DNA from 2 places in the Streptococcus sp. HMSC057G03 genome. Region 1 is predicted to be linked to the other one. Evidence: predicted binding sites of a transcription regulator. Region 1 holds the regulator's gene; the other holds the start of a gene.
The links. The regulator HrcA, encoded in region 1, represses chaperone genes, less so after heat shock. The targets are predictions, from matches to a motif close to TTAGCACTCNNNNNNNNNGAGTGCTAA.
Positions count from the first base shown of each region.

Region 2: the regulator HrcA is predicted to act here: its motif matches at 1,429-1,455, upstream of groES (co-chaperone GroES).

Region 1 is NZ_KV794426.1:38,951-42,365, reverse strand. Features, by position in the region: gene dnaK (molecular chaperone DnaK) at 1-474, opposite strand, end outside; gene grpE (nucleotide exchange factor GrpE) at 626-1,150, opposite strand; gene hrcA (heat-inducible transcriptional repressor HrcA) at 1,175-2,209, opposite strand; gene HMPREF2686_RS06415 (M15 family metallopeptidase) at 2,378-3,157, opposite strand; gene HMPREF2686_RS06410 (histidine phosphatase family protein) at 3,141-3,415, opposite strand, start outside.
Region 2 is NZ_KV794416.1:107,464-110,878, reverse strand. Features, by position in the region: gene groL (chaperonin GroEL) at 1-1,103, opposite strand, end outside; gene groES (co-chaperone GroES) at 1,125-1,406, opposite strand; gene HMPREF2686_RS01095 (hypothetical protein) at 1,536-1,829, opposite strand; gene HMPREF2686_RS01090 (PTS system mannose/fructose/sorbose family transporter subunit IID) at 1,930-2,784, opposite strand; gene HMPREF2686_RS01085 (PTS mannose/fructose/sorbose/N-acetylgalactosamine transporter subunit IIC) at 2,768-3,415, opposite strand, start outside.

The sequences.
Region 1 (3,415 bases):
TGTCTTGTCCAAACCGTAAGCAAGAGCTGCTGCAGTTGGTTCGTTGACAATACGTTCTACTTCAAGACCAGCGATTTTACCAGCGTCTTTAGTTGCTTGACGTTGCGCATCGTTGAAGTAAGCTGGAACTGTGATAACTGCTTTCGTTACTTTTTCACCAAGATAATCTTCAGCGTAACCTTTCAAGTATTGAAGGATCATAGCTGAGATTTCTTGTGGTGTGTATTCTTTGCCGTTAGCAGAAACTTTTTCAGAAGTACCCATCTTAGATTTGATAGAGATGACTGTATCTGGATTTGTGACTGCTTGACGTTTTGCAGCATCACCAACGATGATTTCACCGTTTTTGAATGACACAACAGATGGAGTCGTGCGGTTTCCTTCTGGGTTTGCGATGATTTTGCTTTCAGTTCCTTCAAGAACTGCCACTGCTGAGTTTGTTGTACCTAAGTCAATACCGATAATTTTAGACATATGTTTTTCTCCTTAAATTTATCTTCTTTTTTTCTTTTTGATATTTTCCCTTAAGTGGCGGGAAATATCTTCCTTGCAAGCCTCCGGCTTGCCTCTTATCTTTCTTTCATAGTTTAGTGTCGTTTCGGACAAGGTTTTTAAGTTCTCTAGCCTAGTTATAAACCACTACCATGGCTGGACGCAGGATGCGGTCATGGAGTTTGTAGCCTTTTTGGAAGACTTGTGCGATGGTGTCTGCTGGATGTTCATCATCTGCAGGCAAGGTTTGGATGGCCATGTGGTAGTTATGGTCAAAGGCTCCGTCCGCTGGAATTTCTTCGATTCCTTCTTCCTTCAGAGCATGTACCAAACTTTCTTGGACCATTTCCAAGCCCTTCTTCACATCATCTGTCAACCCTTCTACGGCAAGGGCACGTTCGAGGTTGTCCAGTGATGGTAAGATCGCTTTTGCCAAATCTTGGCTACGGTATTTTTGTAATTGTTGACGTTCTTCATTGGCACGGCGCTGAATATTTTGCATTTCTGCATGAGCACGAAGGTATTTGTTTTCAAATTCCTCGGCACGCGCTTGTGCTTCTTCTAACTCAGAAGGTTGGTTGCTTTCCTCTACAACTTCTTCAGTTGTCTCGGCAACTTCCTCTTCTTTCACGTCTTCTTTTTTGATATCTTCTGTCAAGGCATACACCCCTTTCATTTGGTCTTAATTTACTTCATAATGGTTGCTGTTGAGGTAACGGTAGTAGTCCGTCAACTTCATAACCAGTACCCGTCCGATGACATTGACCAGGCTAATCACACGCCTGTAATCCATCTCTACGGGACCAATCACATGCATGAGGGCCATCCCACGATAAGGAACCAGGAACTTGTGACTAATCACCGTCACATTTTTCAAGGCCTTTTCTTGGGATTCTGCAACCAGGATCTGGGTCATTTGGTCTTCTGGCATTCCCCCTCGCAACTCGAGAGCTACATGTTGGGGATTGTCCAAAAACTGATAGGTCTGAAGATCGGCGTAGGCTAATGATGAAACCTTTCCTTCTATAAAGACCAGTTCTTGAAACAGTTGCGAGAAGACGTAATCAAAGAGATCCAAGACATTGTCTGTCGTCTTGAAATAGCGCTGTACAATCTGTGGAATCTCTGTCCGCAAGCGGTAGTGGATATCCAAGACTGTATTTCCAATGAAACGCTCTTGAACCAGCTGATGGAAGATTTCCAAGTCACTGGTTAAGAAATTCTTTGGAATGGCAAACTGTACAGTGACAGGCTTTGATTCATCCAAGGTCAGAACCGCTAAGGCATCATGGTTGGATAATGGAACAATCTCAAAACCAGTCAAGCGCTGACGTGTCGGTTCAACATCCTGAATCACTGCGGTGTAACCCGTCATCTGGGCTAGTAACTTGGCCGTAGCATCCAAGATATCGTCTAATTTAAAGGCTTCGAAATCAAAGGCTTTCACCACCTGGTAGACATCTTGCTCATCAATCAACTCTAGATCAAGGGAGTTCTGAACAAAATATTGAAAACCAGCTCGACTAGGCATGCGGCCACTCGAAGTGTGGGCCTTTTCTAGTAAGCCTTGTTTTTCGAGAGCAGCCATGTCGTTTCGAATGGTCGCACTACTGGATTGAATCACATCTTGTAGCGCTTTTGAACCAACTGGTTCGTGGGTCTTGGTAAAGATATCGACGACAAGATTGAGAATCTCATTTTGACGTTCTGTAACCATGACCTCACCTCTCTTTCGTATTTAGCACTCTAAACACTCAAGTGCTAAACCATGATTCTATTATACACCCATCCAAAAGAAAGTCAAGAAAAAAACCCAAAAAATTAGCACTCTTTTCCCAAGAGTGCTAAAAATCATTCTGAAGACCTAGAAAAAGAGAATCTCCTCCTATTTTCCAGCCTTTTTCAATAGTTGAATATATTCTTCCAATACTAGCTGATGTTTGGCCATATACTGGGCATTTTCTACGCCAACATAACGGAAATGCCAATTCTCAAAATTCACACCTGTGATGTTGCTCTTCCCATCTGGGTAACGAAGGACAAAGCCATATTGCGGTGCGATGGCAGCCAGCTGCAAGCCCAACTCATCACTTTGACCAGCTTCGACACTCATATCGATCGCAAGCCCCGTCTGGTGTTCACTAGCACCAGGAACCTGTACCTGGGTCTGTACCTGCTTTTCAGCTTCTTCGTGCGAAAGACCACTGGCCTCTAATTGCGCAACACGCTCATTATAGAGCTCTGTTTGTTCCGCCACGCTTCGATAACCCGATATCAAGGTTTCTTCTGGGGCAATTTTTCGAGCCGCCTCTAGAAATTGACGAGTTGGCTCTACAATCCGACTATCCACTTTGATAGCATCTACATCTGTCAATTGTGGGTTCAACTCTGGCTTCACATTATCACGATTGACCAAGATCAACTGCCAGTCTTTTGTCGAAACAGCTGGTAAATCTGATTTTTCTTTCTTTTTCTTAGAAGAAGAGGGAGTCGTTACAGCTGTTTTTTTTGCCTTCCAAAACTGAAGCCCTGAAAACAAGCTTGGTTTAGCCAAGTAAGCACCAATTCCTGATCCAAGGATCACAAGAAGAAAGAAACTCAATAGGTAGGGCCACCGTTTCTTACGTTTTTTTCTTGCGCGTCTATACTTATTTGTCATGGCCATCCTCTAAGAGTTTTGCTCCAACCTTACGATAGGACATATCTCCAATCTTTTCAATATGAAAGGCGCCATCCTCATAGGCCAAAACCGTTACACTTCCGTTGTCCAAGACCAATTCTTCGACTGCTTTCGGATCGATGAGATAAATCAAGGTCGTAATGGTCATGCCGTGGCTGACAACAATCGCATTTCCACCGCCAGTTGCTTCCACCTCTTTTGCGATGGCTTCAAACCCTTCTTTGATCCGACCACTCAAGGCAC
Region 2 (3,415 bases), on a different contig from region 1:
GCCAAACGTTCTTGTAATTTTTCACGGTCAAATTCAGAGGTTGTGGTTTCGATTTGTGACTTGATGACCGCCACACGGTTAGCGATCGCTTCTGGGTTACCAGAACCTTCGACAATGACGGTACTGTCTTTATCGACTGAAACTTTAGCTGCTTGACCAAGGGCTTCAATGGTTGCATCTTTCAATTCCAAACCAAGATCGTCTGTAATGACTGTACCACCTGTCAAGATGGCAATGTCTTCTAGCATGGCTTTGCGGCGATCACCAAATCCTGGTGCCTTAACAGCTACGACATTAAAGGTACCGCGGATCTTGTTCAAGACAAGTGTTGGAAGAGCTTCGCCATCGACATCATCTGCGATGATCAAGAGTGGACGGTTGCTTTGAAGAATGCTTTCCAACAATGGCAAGATTTCTTGGATATTTGAAATCTTCTTGTCAGTAATCAAAATGTATGGATTTTCAAGGTCTGCCACCATTTTTTCATTATCAGTGACCATGTATTGTGAGAGGTAACCACGGTCAAACTGCATGCCTTCAACGACTTCCAGTTCTGTTTCCATTCCACGAGACTCTTCAATCGTGATGACCCCATCTTTACCAACTTTTTCCATGGCTTCAGAGATGTACTCACCGACTTTTTCAGAACGAGAAGACACAGCAGCTACTTGAGCAATGGCTTCCTTGCTTGATACTGGGATCGCATTGTTTTTCAAAGCTTCTACTGCTGTTGCAACAGCGGTCTCGATCCCACGGCGGATGCCAATTGGGTTAGCACCTGCAGTGACGTTTTTGATCCCTTCACGGACGATAGCTTGAGTCAAGACCGTTGCGGTCGTTGTACCGTCACCTGCGATATCATTGGTCTTAGAAGCCACTTCTGACACCAATTTAGCACCCATATTTTCAAAATGGTCTTCCAATTCGATTTCTTTTGCGATAGTTACCCCATCATTTGTGATCAAGGGTGAACCAAATGATTTTTCAAGAACCACATTGCGACCTTTAGGGCCCAACGTAACTTTCACTGTATCTGCTAAGACATCGACACCACGGACCATTGCAGAACGTGCATCAGATGAAAATTTAATATCTTTTGCCATTTCTCTTACCTCTTTCCTCTCTTACTCTACAATTGCAAGAATGTTTGCTGTTCCAACGATGGTGTAGGTTTCTTCCCCATCTTTCACTTCAATTCCTGCATGGCTTTCAACCAAAACATGGTCTCCTGCTTTTACAGCTGGAGCGATGAGTTCACCACTTAGGGTACGCACACCTTCACCAACGGCCACTACTTCAGCTGTTTTTGTATCAGCCTTGCTCGCACCGGCGAGGACAAAACCTCCAACAGTCTGTTCTTTTTCTTCGACTTTTAAGACCACACGGTCTCCTAATGGTTTTAACATGTTCATTCCTCCATACGTGTTTTTAGCACTCTCTATACGTAAGTGCTAACTTATGTTTCTATTGTATCACTTGGTCAAAAATAGTCAAGAAAAAAACACCTCAAAAATAAATGAGATGTTTCTAAAATATCAATTTAAAATTGTCAATTTTTGATTGAAATCATCGATCACTTTTTGAAGATTGATACGCCCGCGGTAGATGCCATATCCAAAAACAATCATGCCTAAAATTCCAACCAAGGCTAGTAAAATCCCGAGGATCAAGAGTGGGAGGAAACTTTTGTGAAAGAGATAGATCAATACAACACCAATACTGGCAATGATAAAGAGTAAGCTGAACCAACGACCAAGGTTTTCAAGCATGTGGCGTTGGTACTTGATTTCTGTTTCATATCCATTGACAAGTTCTTGTTTTGTAACCATGGGATTCCTCCTGAAAAAAATTGAGAATGAAGTGCAAGTAAAGGAGGTCCATTCACTTCATTCTCAAAAACTCCTACTAGCAAATTCGTTTTTCTTGACCTTAGTATTTAAGATGTGGGTCGAAGATACCAAGAGCAACACCGATCAAAGCCACTACAACGAGAAGTAACATAACTTTGTTTGGTGAAATTTTTTTCTTAGACATCAACCACCAGCAAAGAGTGATGAAGGCTGCTGTCAAGAGACCTGGATAAACACCATCGATCTTTTCTTGGATGTTCAAGAAGACTTTTCCTTCAGAATTCTTGAATTGAAGGGCTGTTGTAACAGATACCCAAGTAGCTGCTACGGCACCGATAACCATACCACCGACAACGCTGATCGCTTTACGAAGAGCTTGTCCTTTTGGTCCTACAAGGAATTCAACGGCTTTATCCCCTAATTGGTAACCTTTGAAGAAGGCAAAGCGCATACCAAAGTAGACTAAGAGGTTCCATACGACGATGTAGAAGAGAGCACCAGCGACGTTACCACCTTTAGAAAGACCAAGGGCAATCCCTAAGAGAACTGGAATCAAGGTACCAACGACCAATGAGTCACCAATACCAGCGATTGGTCCCATCAAACCGGCACGCATACCGTTGATGGTTTCGCCATCTACTGCATCTCCGTTTGCACGCGCTTCTTCCAAACCAGCTGTGATCCCTACAACAAGAGATCCAAGTTGTGGTTCAGTGTTGAAGAAGGCCGTATAGGTTTGCATAGCATCCTTTTGTTCTTCTTTTGTGTCATACATTTCTTCTACGATTGGAAGCATAGAAGTCAAGTACCCGAAGGTTTGCATATGTTCTTGAGAGAAACAAGTCAAATGACCATAATACCAATGATGGAATGCTTTTGCTAATGTTTTCTTTGAAATTTTCTTTCTATCAGCCATTTTAAATATCCTCCTCATCATCGTCTAGATCCACCACTCCGGCTGGAGCAGCTTTCATCGATTTGATCACTTCAAGTTCATAGTAGATTACTGCAAAGATTAATGAAACAACGGCACTGGATACCAAGTTCAATCCGAGAGATTTTGCCAAGGTAAATCCAACAAAGAATGGAATGAAGTCAGTTGCTTCTGTAACAATTTGTTTCAACAAGATGGCAATACCGACACATGGGAGAAGAGCACCGACTGTAAAGAGGGCTTTCATCCAGTAACCATCCATAGGAAGGTATTGTTTCATCAAATCAACCATGTTTTCACCGTATTTGGTGATAATCATTGTTGGAAGGAAAGAGAAGAGGAAGTGAGAGATCCAAGGGTAAACCCAGTCAACTGCGTAGAGTTTTTTGAAGTTTCCTTCTTCAACGGCTTTCCAACCAATGTGTTGCCAAACCAAGTTCATAGTAGCGGTACCGTAGAAAAGAACGGTACCGATTGTCCCAACGGCTGCACCGATTGGAGCTGCAGCTGCGGCGATTCCTGCTTCATCTGTGATGTTATTAGCATGCACAAACAAGATAGCAAGAGGAACACCGATGTAAGAGATGGCACGCACATCGGCAGATACGGTACCACCAGGTGTTACCAAGGC